DNA from 3 places in the Mesorhizobium sp. INR15 genome. Region 1 is predicted to be linked to each of the others. Evidence: riboswitches for the same ligand, from Rfam matches in the RefSeq annotation. Region 1 holds a riboswitch; each other region holds the start of a gene.

Region 1 (4,773 bases):
CCCGCCCAATCCGATGCCATGGCCAAGTCCAGCCACAACATCGGTCAGCGGTATCAGCGTCGAGCCATAGGCAATCGACAGCAAGGCGAGAGCGGCGATCGCCACCGCTCCCGCCAGCATGGCCGGTGCGAATGCTTTGTGGCGCGAGCCTGAAAGCGCATCGCGTTTGTCAGGATTCATGCGATGCGCTTTCAAGGTCTTGTTTCATGCTTGTCGTCGCCCCAAAACCGCTGCGCACTTTTGGGCGACCTGCATCAGAAAGCTTCCGGGTGCATGGCCTTGGCGATCTTGTCGATCGCTTCGATGTTGGCCGGCCCAGGCGTCAGTTCGGCATAACGCAACGCGACGAAGCGCTCGTTCTTGACCGCGTCGGTTTCTTTCATGGCAGGATGGGCCTTGAGGAAATCGAGCAGTTTCTTGTAGCCGCCGCCATCCTGGTAATCGAGCAGGATCAGGAATTGCGGATTGCGCGACGCCACCGTTTCCCAGTCCGTGTTGCCCCAGCTGGTGTCCATGTCGGCCATGATGTTGTCACCACCGGCAGCGGTAATCATGGCGCTTGGAATGGCGAACTTGCCGGCTGTGAACGGCTTGTCCTCACCGGAATCATAGAGGAATACCCGCGTTCCCTTGCGGTCGCCAACCTTGGCGGTGATCTCGGCGAGCTGGGTCTTCCAGCCGGAAACCAGCTTTTCGGCCTCGGCGTCCTTGCCAAAGATCTTGCCCAGCTTTTCGATGTCGCCATAGAGCAGGTCCATCGAGGCGGCGGGACGGTTCTTGTCGAGATGGACGCAGCTTTCCGTCAGCACCAGCGTCCTGATACCATGCGGGGCGAGCGTGTCGGGCGTCACCTCGCCGCCCGGCTTCATGCCGTAGTACCAGCCGGCGAAGAAGAAATCGGGCTCGACCGCGACGAGGTTTTCAAGCGTCGGATATTTCGGCGCCAGTTCCGGGATCGCTCCCTGTTCAGCCTTGAATTCCGGGCCGACCTTGTACCATCCGGTGATGCCGGTCAGACCGACGATCGACGGTTGCAGCCCAAGCGCAAAGGCCATCTCGGCCATGTTCAGGTCATGGATGACGGCGCGCTTGGGTGCGGCGTCGAAGGTCAGCGGCTTGCCGCAGCTGTCGACCGTGACCGGGAAAGCGAAGGCGGTCGAGGCCAGCAGCGAGAAGGCAAGAGACAAGGCAAGGCGTTTCACGGATGTTGCTCCTTTGTTGAATTGGGTTGGATGGCTACCGGATCGATCAGGGCGGGGAGGAAGCCCGATTGGGAACCTCGAACACCGTCAGTTCGCGGTCCTCGGTCGGATGCCGCAAGCGCAGCACATCGACGCCGAAAATGTCGCGGATCAACTGCTGGGTCAGCGCCTCGCGCGGCCCGGCGAGTGCCTGCAGGCGGGTCTTGTTCATCACCGCCACCCTTGTGGCAAACGGTGCGACCAGGGCCAGATCGTGCAGCACAGCGATCACTGTCATGTCGAACCCGGCCACCAGTTCGAGCAATTCGCTGCGGGCGCGCGGATCAAGATGATTGGTCGGCTCGTCAAGGAACAGTATCTTCGGCTGCTGGGCGATGGCGCGCGCCAATTGGGCACGCTGGCGTTCACCTCCCGACAGCGAGCCGATGGTGCGGCCAAGCAATGGCAGCAGGCCGGTCCTGCGCAACGCATCAACGACGATATCGTGCTCTTCGCCGCGCCGGCCAAGTCCTGCATGCGGGACCCGGCCAAGCTCGACATAGTCGATGACCGCAAGCCGAGGATCGGGCTGATCGGTCTGACCGACGACAGCTATGTGCAAGGCGCGTTCGGCGGCAGCAATTCTGTCCAGCCTTCGGCCGGAAAGCCTCACCTCACCTGAGCTAGGCTGGAGCAGACCGGCCAGCATGCGCAGAAGCGTTGTCTTGCCGGCGCCGTTCGGGCCAATGATGGCAAGCCGATCGCCGGCAGCTACCGAAAAGCTCACCGCTTGCACCAGATGCTGGCCGTTCGCCGTTGCGGTCAGGTCCTTCGCGTCGAGAAGCGGCGTGGTCATGGGATCCTCCTGATCGGAGATGCCGGAATCCGCGCCAGGGTCTTGCCCGCCAGACCCGCAGGGCGCTGCCCGGAATTGCTCCAGCCGTCGGCCAGCGAATGATAGAGTTTCGCGAACTCCACCAGGCCGTCAACATCCGTCCCTACGTCGATGGAACCGAAGAGATAGGCGGCCTTGCCCTCAGCCTGGAAGGCAACCGTGAGCGGCCTGTCACAGCCCGCCATACAGGCGACCTCCTCCACCGCAAAGCCGCGCGCCATGTCAAGGTCGTCATGTGCCGAGAACCTGGAACGCAGATCGGCGCACAGCCCTTCGCCCGTTCTGACCCCAGTCGCGGGGTCGCGGCAAAGCGCGCACACAATGATGCGGTGGATGGGTATGAGGCCTTCCAACTTTCCGTCACTTTCAAAACTGGCGACGGGAAAGAGGCTAGAGGACCGGCCGACAAGACCTGGACCCCGCGTCTCCTCCCGGCACACCCCGTCCGGTCAACTCATGCTGATGGCAGGTCTCCTGGCTCGCGGGTCTTAGCGCCATCCTGCCTTCCCAGCCTTGCCGGCCAGTGGCATTTCGGATTTTGCTCGCCGCTTACAGTTGCGGGGGCAGCCACGGCATCAACCCAATCGGATCTCACCGTGTTCCCTTTTCACCCCGCGCCTTTCAGCTTGGGGACCATCACGAGTCGCACCCTAAGCGCCGGCTGGCGGCGTGGCAAGATCGATGTTTTGTTCTGTTATAACAATACAAAAATACAGTCAAACGTTTTAGATCTGGCGCGACCTGTCGTGAAGGACAGTTCCCAGAAAGGCGACAGGGTGATGGCATCGCGGGGGCAGCGACGCGGCGCGCCCTTTCGGCTAAGGACGTCTATCTTCGCCATTTGGCACGACGCCATGCGTTGGCATTTTGCGCCATGCGCAATTGTGATCAAACCGGCGAGGCAGCCAGGTGCCACAACGGCTGCGCCAAATGCGAGGAGGCTTGAATGAACCCAACCGAGAAAGCGCTGTGGTTCGTCGAAAGCCACCTGCCGGAAGCTGTTACTCTTGACGATGTAGCGCAAAGCAGCGGCGTGTCGCGCTTTCACGTGACGCGGGCCTTCGGCGCTGCCACCGGCCGCTCGGTGATGGGCTACATGCGCTCGCGCCGGCTGACCGAGGCCGCACGCACGCTCGCCGCCGGGGCTCCCGACATTCTCTCGGTGGCGCTCGACGCCGGCTACAACTCGCATGAGGCGTTCACCCGTGCCTTCCGTGACCAGTTCGGCACCACGCCGGAACTGGTTCGCGCGCAAGGCACCCTCAAGAACCTTGATCTCGTGGAGCCGATCCTGATGGACCAGTCCTTTCTCTCCAACCTCGAACCGCCGCGCTTCGAGACCAGCCGGCCGTTTCTCATCGCCGGTTTGGGCGAGCGCTACAGCTGCGAAACCAGTGCCGCCATCCCGATGCAATGGCAGCGCTTTGGCCCCTATATCGGCAACATCCCCGGCGAGACGGGCGACGTTGCTTATGGCGTCTGCGTCAACGGCGACGATGCCGGCAATTTCGATTACATCGCCGGCGTGGAAGTCTTGGACTTTTCCGATCTCCCCAAGGAGTTTTTCCGCGTGCGCGTGCCGGCGCAGAGATACGCGGTCTTCGCCCACCGCGAGCACGTCTCGACCATCCGCCGCACCGTCAACACGATCTGGAACAAATGGCTGCCGGCCTCCGGCCACGAAATAGCAGACGCGCCCGAGTTCGAGCGTTACGGCCCGGAATTCGACCCCCACAGCGGCAATGGCGGGCTGGAAATCTGGATACCAGTCAAAGGCTAGCTATGCCATTGGCAAGGCTGGCCAGCGATCGATGATACCGCCGCCGGAAAACACCGCGATCGATCCGAACTGCTGCAGCACGGCCTCGCTCTGCGTCGGGCGCAGAAACGCATAGTCGCCGGGCCTTGCGGTTGCATCGCTGGGCAGGCCCATGAATTGCTGGTTGGACGACAAGCCGATCAGGCTGTTCGTCTTCATGCCGGCAGGGAATACGGGCTCGGCCATCCATCTGCCGCCGTAGAGATAGCAGCCTTTGCGCGGAAACAGGCCGAGCGCCTGCAGTGTCCGGGAAAAACCGGCCGAACCGGGCAATTCCGGTTCGGCCACCTTGAGGATCGGCGTCGCGATGGAGGCGGCTGGCTGAAAACCGTCGAGGCCGGGCGTATCGAAATCGCTGGGCAGCACGAAGGCGGAGCCGATAGACACTTCATTGGCCACGCCGCCATGGTGCAGAAGTGCTGTCTTGCTGCCGCCGATGTTGAGGATGCGGCGCTCATCCAGGCCAAGGGCATCGACGAAGGCCGAAGCCTGTGCCGATGCGCTTGCCAGTGCCCTTTTGGGTCCGCCGAACAGGCCGGGAATGTGCGGCGCATGCGCCTCGTAGGCCATGATGCCTTCGCAGCGAAGCAGCTTGCCGAGAGAAAGGCGCTTCAACTCCTCCGGCTTGGCAAAGCCACCACGATGCAGCCCGACATCGACTTCAAAGGCGATGCGCAGTTCGGTGTTGAGTTCGACCGCCAGCGCACCGTATTCGGCCAGTCTCTCCTGCGTATCGATCAGCCAGCAGACGCGCGACCAGTCGGCAGCACCTTTTGTCAGCACCGCCCTTGCGGCGCCGACCGGCATGGGTTTGCCAAACAGCAAATCGGCCTCTGGAAATGCGTTCAACACCGCCTCGGCGATTGGCGGATGAAAGG
Region 2 (4,773 bases), 680 kb from region 1:
GATGGCTGGCGACGAAATCGAAGCGGTCGGAATTGGACTGCCGCCGCAGCGCCTCGGCGAAGGCGACGCGAAGCCTGAGCATGCGCAGGCGCATGTCTTCGAGCTCGGCTTCCCAGTCCGCGCGCAGGGTGGCATCTTCAAGCACGATGCGCACGGCGGCCGCGCCGTGGTCCGGCGGCATCGAATACATCACGCGTGCCGCCGACAGGATCTGGCTCATCGCCACATCCGCCTGCGCGCTGTCCTTGGCAAGGATCATCGCCGCGCCGACACGGTCGCGATAGACGGCAAAATTCTTCGAGCAACTGGAGGCGACAACCATTTCCGGCACTTTCGCGGCCAGCAGGCGCAGGCCAACAGCATCGGCCTCAAGGCCGTCGCCAAAGCCTTGGTAGGCAATGTCGACGAAGGGCAGCAAGCCGCGCTCGACAACGAGGTCGGCAACCTCGGCCCATTGCCTGGCGTCGAGGTTGGCGCCGGTTGGATTGTGGCAGCAGCCATGCAGCAGAACGACGTCGCCGGCCTTCGCCGTGCGCAACGCAGCGAGCATGTCGTCGAAACGAACGGCACCCGACACAGCGTCGAAATAGGGATACTCACGAATCTGCAGGCCGGCGGCGCGCATGACCGGCATGTGGTTCGGCCATGTCGGGTCCGACAGCCAGATCGTTGCATCGGCGCGTGTCCGCTTCAACAGCTCGGCGACAAGCCGCAGCGCGCCGGAGCCGCCTGGTGCCTGCGCCGCGCGGATGCGCGTCATGTCGGCTTGCGGACCAAAGGCGAGCTTTGCCATCACCGTGTTGAAGCTGGTATCGCCAGCAAGGCCGAGATAGGTTTTGGTATCCTGGCCCTGGAGCAGGCGCTTCTCGGCCTCGCGCACGGCGCGCATCACCGGCGTTTTCCCGTCGCGATCCTTGTAGACGCCAACACCGAGATCGACCTTGTTGGTTCGAGGATCGGCGCGGTAGAGGCCTATCAGGGCGAGAATCTTGTCGGCGGGGGCAGGCTGAAGGTCTTCGAACATGGGAATGGTTCCATTGGCGCGGCGGAGTGATACGCAAATCGGGTGCGCTTCACCAGTGGTTTCAGTTGCGCCAATGCAAAATGCGAGATGATGCCGGTTGGCAAGGTTCAAGGGATGACTGCTTCATGCTCGTACGCCTGACGATGATCTGCGGCGGCGCCACGACGGCAACGCGGCAAGGATCATTTCCGCTCGACGAACCGCTCGAGTCGCGATCGCTCGTCCTGGCAAAAGCGATGCACGGGGCACTGCGCCGTGCCGATCGCATCTGGACTGGACCAGCGCTTCGCGCCCGCCAGACTGCCAAGGCGCTGTCACTGGATGCATCGATAGAGCCGCTTCTGGCGGACCAGGATCACGGGCAATGGGCTGGCAAGCGCTTTGAGGATCTGCAGGCCGAGCAGCCCGACGGCATTGCCTCTTGGTTCAATGATCCTGACGCGGCTCCGCATGGTGGCGAATCATTGGCGGATGTTGCGCACAGGGTCTCGGGCTTGATGGACGGCTTGATCGCCACGTCAGGCCACACGATCGCGGTGACCCATGCCAGTGTCATCCGCGCTGCCATCCTGCATGTTCTCGGTGCGCCGCTCGCCGCCTCTGGGAAGATCGACGTCGAGCCGCTCAGCATCACCGATTTTCGCAGCGACGGCCGTAGATGGATGCTCCGCGCCTGCGGTGTCACGGCGCCCAAACAGCGCAAGCTCTCCGAACGAGCGAATGGCGAGCCCAATTCCTGACGCCGACCGGCCTTGCCGTTCGTCCACGCAGTTGGCGGAACCTGTCGTCTTTTTTGCTCCGGCCTTGTCGTTTCCGTATGGACTGGAATCAGCGAACGGTGCTTAGATCGCTGCGCTTAAGGTGCTCATCCGTTCCACGGATGGGATAATTGGGAAGCCGGTTTGATGCCGGCGCTGCCCCCGCAACGGTAGCGGAGCTTTCGTTTCGACCAGGACCACTGGGCCCAAAAGCCTGGGAAGGTGTCGAGACAGTCCTGAAATGGACAGCTCCGAAGCCCGGAAACCAGCCTCAAGCCAAGTGAACTCGACTGATCGCGGTGGGCGGTCAAGAGGCAGAGTGCTCCGGTGCTGGGTCCCGTGACCATGCGCGCCTGGAGTTCTCAATCCTCCATCTCCACCGGATCGGTCCTCGAAAGCGAGGGCAGGCTATGCGCAAGGATGATGTTGTCGGGGACCGCGATCCGCTAGGGAGAAAAGCCTCGCGGGCGAGTGCTGACGGGGCCGCGTGCGGCTCGGCACGCAAGATCGACACGGCTACAATGCGGGCTGTGTCACCGCTGCCGCCACCCGAGGAAGTCTTCATCGACTGGCTGATGTCGTTGCCGCATGGCGCGAGCATTGAACGGGCCGCCCGTCGCCAGATCGCGCTCATCGACCAGCGCGTGTCACTTCACCCGGATGTCCAATGCCTTCGAACGCTGCTGGTCGCCGTCGCCGGCGCGACGCACTGGCAAAGGCCCGTTTCCAATCTGTAGAGGAAAGACCCAAGTCCTGTTCTTTCCCTGCGAGCACGGTCCACGGCTTGGCGCTTGCACGCGGCAGCGAGGACGGTTTGCGGAGGCCATGGCTGGGATTCCAGCTTCGCGCTCGGTTCCGGCGAAAAAAATCGGCGCGGCGGGGATTAAAATCCCCACATGCTCCGTACACAGGACATGAAACGCTCGATGCCACGCTTCGATATCGTCGGACAGCTGGGTTCGCTCAGGCGCTACGCGCGTTCGCTGACGCGCGATGGCGTCGAGGCCGAGGATCTCGTGCATGACGCGCTGGTGCGCGCCTATGAGCGGCGCGGCACCTTCCGCTCGGGTGGAAATCTGCGCGCATGGCTGTTGGCGATCGTCCACAACACCTTCATCGACCGCATGCGTTCCCGCCGCTCGGAGGCGGCGCGCGTCGAACAGGCCGGATATCTGACCGAGGCCAGCACGCCGGCGCCGCAGGAACATTCGTTGCGGCTGGCGCAGGTGCGCGAAGCCTTCTTCAACCTGCCGGAGGAACAGCGCTCCGCCCTGCATCTCGTCGCCATAGAGGGGCTGTCCTACCAGCAGGCGGCGGACGCCAGCAGCGTGCCGCTGGGAACGCTGATGTCGCGCATCGGCCGCGCACGCGCCGCACTTCGCGAGATGGAAGCGGCTCCGGCGAAAGCGAAGAACCATCTCAGGATCGTTGGAGACCCGTCATGACCGCTTCCATGCTTGATCCTGTCACGGAAGCCGATCTCGACGCCTATGTCGACGACCAGATGGATGTCGTGCGCCGTATCGAGGTCGAGGCATATCTGTCCGGCCGTCCGGAGGCCGCAGCGCGCGTGATGTCGGACCTGCGGACCCGCGATGAACTTCGCGTGGCGCTTGCCGGCTCCAGGGGCATGGCGCGGCCGGCGACCGCAGATGCCGCGCGGCGGCTGGAGAGGGGGCTTGGCCGGGGTCGTATCCTAGGCGTTCTGCAGCGCGCCGCCGCTGTCGCCGCCTTCGTTGCTGCTGGTTGGCTGGCCAACGGCATCATCGGCCCGATGTCAGTGACCAAGGTCATCGCTTCGCCGCAGCCGCCTGCCTATGTCGACGACGCGGTGCGTGCGCACCGCACGACACTGGTTCGCGAAAGCATGGCTTCGCAGCCAGAGGCGCCGAACTACAATGCCGGCGAAATTCGCGCCGCCACCGCCATCGTGATGCCGTCTCTGCCGAAGGACTGGAAGGTCCGCGACGTGCAGGTCTATCCGTCGCGCTTTGGTCCGAGCGTCGAGATGGCTGTCGAAACGAAGGAGATGGGGCTGGTGTCGCTGTTCGCGATCCGGCCAGGAACCTTCGACGTGGTCAAGCCGACCGTCGCGCCCTCGGGCGATATTTCCTCGGCGTATTTCCAGATTGGCGAGGTGGCCTATGCGGTGGTCGCGAAGAGCGAGGTCCATGATCTCGATCGCGCCGCCGAGGCACTTGCCAGAACGCTTTACTGATCGACCCGCAAAGGAGAATGCAAATGAACACCCCTAACATGGGATACCGCGCCGGCGCGGGCGCCCAAACCGGCGCCATTTACGACGAGGGCCTGCGCCAGCATATGCTGCGCGTATATAACTACATGGGCGTCGGCCTCGTCGTCACCGGCCTTATCGCCTTCATGGTATCGTCGACACCGGCGCTTTACGTGCCGATCTTTTCCAGCCCGCTGAAATGGGTGGTGATGCTGGCGCCGCTCGCCTTCGTCCTGCTGTTCTCGTTCAAGATGCAGACCATGTCGGCGGCGAGCGCGCAGGCGATGTTCTGGGCCTTCTGCGCCGTCATGGGCCTGTCGCTGGCCTCGGTGTTCCTGGTCTTCACCGGAACCAGCATCGCCCGCACCTTCTTCATCGCCGCCACAATGTTCGGCGCCACCAGCCTCTATGGCTACACGACCAAGCGGGATCTGACCCAGTTCTCGTCGTTCATGATCATGGGCCTGATCGGCGTGGTGATAGCCAGCATCGTCAACATCTTCCTCGGCTCGACGGCACTGCAGTTCGCGATCTCAGTGATCGGCATTGCCGTGTTCATCGGCCTGACCGCTTGGGACACGCAGACGATCAAGGAGCAGTATGCTGAAAACTTCGACGCGGAGTCGCGGCAGAAGCTCGCCGTGTTCGGCGCCTTCTCGCTCTATCTGAACTTCGTCAACATCTTCCAACTGCTGCTGAACTTTACCGGCGAGCGCGAATAGCAATTCGCCAACGAAAAGCAGAGGATTGCCATG
Region 3 (4,773 bases), 1.5 Mb from region 1:
CACGGCAGATTTCAACCGACGATTCTGCTTTGGGGAGAGCGATGTCCACCCATGTGCGCCATCCGATCTGGCTCCCGGCCCTGCGGCCGGCGGATGCCCGCACCTTTGCCTCGCTCTATGCGGTCGAATCCTTTGCCCGCGCCACGGTGTCGAGCGTCATTCCGATCCAGGCCTATGAAATCCTCCACAACGAGCAGATCGTCTCGATCCTCTACACCATCGTGGCGATGCTCGGCCTGTCGGTCACGCTGTTCATGCCGATGCTGATCCGGCGATTTGCCCGGCGCTGGGTCTATACCGCAGGCGCATGCCTGCTCGCCATCGGTTCGCTGTTCTTCGTTACCCATACGCTTGCCGGGCAACTGGCCGGCATGCTCTGCCGCGTCATGGGCGCCAGCGCCTTGTCGATCACGCTCAACCTCTACATCATGGACCACATCCGCAAGACCGACTTCATGCAAGCCGAATCGCTGCGCATGGCCTGGTCGATGTTCGCCTGGACGGGCGGGCCGACGCTCGGCATCTTTCTCTACACACGCTTCGGCATCTATGCCGCGCATGGCGCGGTCGCGGTCTTCGCCATGATCCTGCTGGCGCTGTTCTGGTTCTACCGGCTCAGCGACAACCAGTCGATCCGGCCAGGCAAGACACGGCCCGCCAATCCGCTCGCCAATATTGGCCGCTTCATCAGCCAACCAAGGCTACGGCTGGCCTGGCTGATTGCCTTCGGCCGGTCCTGTTTCTGGACGACGTTCTTCGTCTACGGACCGCTGTTCATGGTCATTACCGGTGAGGGCAAGCTCGCCGGTGGCCTGCTGGTTTCCGCCGGCAATGCGCTGCTGTTCATGGCGATCTTCTGGGGCAAGGCCGGACAGCGTTTTGGTGGCCGCCGCACCATGACATTTGCCTATTTCGCCATGTCGATCGCGCTGCTGGCCGCCGGCTTCGTCGGCGAGAGCGTGCCGCTGCTCACCGGCGCCTTCCTGCTGTGCGGCGCCTTTTTCACCATCGCGCTTGACGCGCTCGGCTCAACCGCCTTCATGCGCTCGGTACGCTCCTACGAGCGCGCGCAGATGGCGGCGGTCTATCGCACCTATCTCGACTTTTCCGAACTGACACCGCCGCTGGTCTATTCGGTGGTGCTGGCGTTCTTCGGGTTGGGCTCGGTCTTCGCCACGCTTGGCATCCTGGCGGCGATCTGCGGTTTTGTGACCTGGCGCTATCTGCCCAAGTCGCTTTAAGGCCTTACAGTGCTGCCTGATGGCGATCGCGCACCCAGTTGTGGAAGCGATGCAGGTCGTATTCCTCGGGCATCAGTACGCCTGCCTGATGGCGCATCGAGCGCAGGCCTTTCTGGTTGACCTCGCAGATAGCGGCATCCTCCTCCAGCACCTGCGTGCCGAAGGTGATGATGTTGTCGATGTCGGTCGCGGCAAGCGCGTCCGGCGCGAACAGCCACTCGGCGGTCAGCTCGGTCTGTTCGGGGCCGAGCGGCACCAGCCGCACTGACCTGACATAGTCGACATGGCCAACGATGAACATTGACGGCAGGCTGGTAGCGTAGGTCTGGCCGGCGGCGTGCTCGGCGGGCGTCAGCCCGGCAAAGACCGGGCCATGCGCCTGGCCATCGCTCGACCAGGTTTGCGCCCCGTCGCGCAGGCCGCCGGAAAACTCCGGCGCGTCGTTGTCGGCGTGGCGCGCCCATTCGGGATCATCGTGACGGCCCATCAAGCCACGGCCATAGATCGGCACCAGCCGCGACAGGTCCTTGTGGACGCCCGGGCAATGCAGGCACTCGTTGAAGTTTTCCCAGAAGATCTTCCAGTTGCAGTTCATCACCTTGCGCAGCACGTGGCCGCTGACCAGCGTTTCGAGCGGCCAGTTGCAGAGATCGCCGGAGGCGGGGTCAAAAGCGGCTTGCGCCGAACCGGCTGCGTCTTCAGCGAGATTGACGAAGACAAAGCCGCGCCACACCGACAGCGCCACCCGATACAGCGGATGATCGGCCTTGTCGAAACCGTCGGGAAGCGATTTCGACGGCACGCGCACGAGGTCCCCGCGCAGCGAATAGGACCAGGCGTGGTAAGGACAGGTGATCAACCGTGCCTTCAGCCGCCCTTCGCTTTCCTGGCAAAGCTGCGAGCCGCGATGACGGCAGGTGTTGTGGAAGGCGCGCAGCACCCCGGTATCGTCGCGCAGCACGACGACTTCCTGCGTTCCGATGCGGAAAGTGCGGAAAGCCAGCGGCTGGGCAAGGTCGGCCTCGCGGCAGACGAGCAGCCAATCCTTGTACCAGATCGCGTCGAGATCGCGCTGATAATTGTCCGCATCCCAATAGGCCGACGACGGCAGCGTCTGTTCGGCCTTGGTCAGTCCGTTATAGGGGGCGCGCTCGCTGGCTATAGGCTGCAGGACTGGGGGCTGCAGGACTGGGGGCTGCATGGCTGGCTTCCTGTTGGACCTTGACCCGACACCCGGCCATGAAGTTTGTCAATTGCGCTGTGGGCGGCGGTTTTCGCCATGGCGCATTCGCGCTGTTACCCGGCGGAATTTGGTTTGCCGGGCGCGGCGAATTTCCCTATAGTCGCGCTGTCGTCGGTTCCGTTTGGAGCCAAGAGGGAATGCGGTGCGGGCAAAGTTTTTGCTCAATGCCGTGGCTGCCCCCGCAACTGTGTGCGGTAGTCCTCTCCATATGCCACTGAGGATTTTTCTTCGGGAAGGTGGAGAAGGGCGCTAATCCGTGAGCCAGGAGACCTGCCGGCGACGGTGAAGTTGACTTACAGGCCCTCGGGTGGAGGGCGAAAGGACAAAGATGAATACCGCTTCCGTTTCCCTCGGCACCTCCGTCTCTTCGCAGTCGCGTTTCATGCAGCTGGCGCTTTCCGCGCTGCTCGGCATTTTCGTCATCGGCTTTGTCGGTTTCTCGCACATCGATGCCGTTCACAATGCCGGTCATGACAATCGCCATTCAATGGCGTTTCCCTGCCACTGACGAGGATTTGACATCATGAACCTGTTTCGTAACGTCGTGTTCATCGCGGCGATCGCCGGGCTTGTGGCTGGCGTCGTTCTCGCCTGCATGCAGGCTTTTGCTACTGATCCGCTGATCCTGCAGGCGGAAGTTTTTGAAAAGGCCGGCGGCCACGAGCACGTCCATGCCGTGGCTCCCGCAGAAAACGCCGCAGGCACCAATGCCGCCGCCAGCACCACCGAACCCGCCGCCAGCACCATGAGCATGGCGCCGGCCGCGGCATCTGCCGCCGAGCACGAAGATGAAGGATGGGAGCCGGCTGACGGTTTTGAGCGCCATGCCTTTAGTGCGCTTTTCAATGTCGCCACCGGTATTGGTTTCGCCCTGATCCTGGTCGCGGTTTCCGAATTCGCCGGCGGCATCGGCAACTGGCGCCAAGGCGTGTTCTCGGGTCTTGCCGGCTTTGCCGTGTTCACGTTGGCGCCGGGCCTCGGCCTGCAACCCGAACTGCCGGCGATGCCGGCGGCCGAGTTGCTCCCGCGCCAGATATGGTGGACTGCAACAGCAGTGGCGACGGCGATCGGGCTTGGCCTGATTGCGTTCCGCAAGTCGCTGCCTCTGGCCATCCTTGCCGTCTTGCTGATCGTCGCACCGCACATCGTTGGTGCGCCGCAGCCCGACAGCTTCGAGACGCCGATCCCGGAAGGCCTGCACCACCAGTTCGTGGTGGCGGTGACGCTGACCAATCTGGTGTTCTGGCTGGTGCTTGGCGCTGTTGTCGGCGTCGTACGCGGACGCTTCACCGGCGCTGCGACCAGCCTGCGCGACAGCTTTGCCTGAAAACAAGCTGACCTTCATCATTGGCGGGGCGCGCTCCGGCAAGAGCGCGCATGCCGAAACCCTGGTGACGGCTCAGCCGGCGCCATGGACCTATATCGCGACGGCCGAAGCCTATGATGATGAGATGCGCGAGCGCATCGCGCTGCACCGCTCGCGCCGAGGCGAGGGCTGGGCGACCACCGACGCGCCGCTCGATCTTGCCGGCGCTCTCGATGCCTTGCCGGACAATCAGCCGCTGCTGCTCGACTGCCTGACCCTGTGGCTTACCAACCACATGCTGGCCGAACATGATCTCGAAGGGGAATGCCGGCGACTGACCGATGTGCTGTCGCGGCCACGCGGGCCGTGGTTCGTGGTTTCCAATGAGGTCGGGCAAGGCATCGTGCCGGACAATGCATTGGCAAGGCGCTTCCGCGATGCCGCGGGCCGGCTCAACCAGCAGGTCGCGGCGGTTGCCAGCACGGTGCTGCTGATGGTGGCAGGGCTGCCGCTCAAGGTGAAATGAGATGACCGATATCGAAAACAAGATCATCGACGAGAAGGACGAGGAGCGCCACCGCGCCAAGATGGCCAAGCGCAAGGCCGTGCAGGATGCCGAGGTTGCCGGGAAGACCGTCGAGAAAGGGCTGCTGATCGTCAACACTGGCCCAGGCAAGGGCAAGACCACCGCCGCCTTTGGGCTGGCGCTCCGCATGCTCGGCTACGGCAAGCGTGTCGGCGTCGTCCAGTTCATCAAGGGCAAGTGGCATACCGGCGAGAAGGATGCCTTCGCCGCCTTTGGCGACCGCGTGATCTGGCATGCGATGGGTGAGGGCTTCACCTGGGAAACACAGGATCTGAAGCGCGACATTGCCGCCGCCGAAGCGGCCTGGGCAAAGGTGCTGGAGCTCATGGCCGATCCGTCGATCAGCCTGCTGGTGCTCGACGAGCTGAACATCGCGCTGCGTTATGACTATCTCGAT

Evidence for each region. Region 1 has a riboswitch for cobalamin ahead of GA829_RS25780 (DUF1636 family protein). Riboswitches for the same ligand answer to the same signal wherever they lie in the genome.
Region 2: it holds a riboswitch for cobalamin, as region 1 does, so the genes downstream of both, GA829_RS22395 (hypothetical protein) here and GA829_RS25780 (DUF1636 family protein) in region 1, are expected to answer to the same signal.
Region 3: it holds a riboswitch for cobalamin, as region 1 does, so the genes downstream of both, GA829_RS18345 (CbtB domain-containing protein) here and GA829_RS25780 (DUF1636 family protein) in region 1, are expected to answer to the same signal.

Annotation. Positions count from the first base shown of each region.
Region 1 is NZ_CP045496.1:5,281,859-5,286,631, forward strand. It holds gene GA829_RS25765 (FecCD family ABC transporter permease) at 1-180, opposite strand, end outside; gene GA829_RS25770 (ABC transporter substrate-binding protein) at 255-1,202, opposite strand; gene GA829_RS25775 (ABC transporter ATP-binding protein) at 1,249-2,037, opposite strand; gene GA829_RS25780 (DUF1636 family protein) at 2,034-2,516, opposite strand; cobalamin riboswitch at 2,524-2,729, opposite strand; gene GA829_RS25785 (AraC family transcriptional regulator) at 3,023-3,856, shown strand; gene GA829_RS25790 (alanine racemase) at 3,857-4,773, opposite strand, start outside.
Region 2 is NZ_CP045496.1:4,605,494-4,610,266, reverse strand. It holds gene GA829_RS22405 (amino acid aminotransferase) at 1-1,024, opposite strand, end outside; gene GA829_RS22400 (histidine phosphatase family protein) at 1,150-1,764, shown strand; cobalamin riboswitch at 1,867-2,070, shown strand; gene GA829_RS22395 (hypothetical protein) at 2,193-2,519, shown strand; gene GA829_RS22390 (sigma-70 family RNA polymerase sigma factor) at 2,697-3,227, shown strand; gene GA829_RS22385 (anti-sigma factor family protein) at 3,224-4,000, shown strand; gene GA829_RS22380 (Bax inhibitor-1/YccA family protein) at 4,024-4,740, shown strand.
Region 3 is NZ_CP045496.1:3,758,097-3,762,869, forward strand. It holds gene GA829_RS18335 (MFS transporter) at 42-1,241, shown strand; gene GA829_RS18340 (aromatic ring-hydroxylating oxygenase subunit alpha) at 1,246-2,442, opposite strand; cobalamin riboswitch at 2,580-2,776, shown strand; gene GA829_RS18345 (CbtB domain-containing protein) at 2,813-2,992, shown strand; gene GA829_RS18350 (CbtA family protein) at 3,008-3,811, shown strand; gene cobU (bifunctional adenosylcobinamide kinase/adenosylcobinamide-phosphate guanylyltransferase) at 3,804-4,316, shown strand; gene cobO (cob(I)yrinic acid a,c-diamide adenosyltransferase) at 4,318-4,773, shown strand, end outside.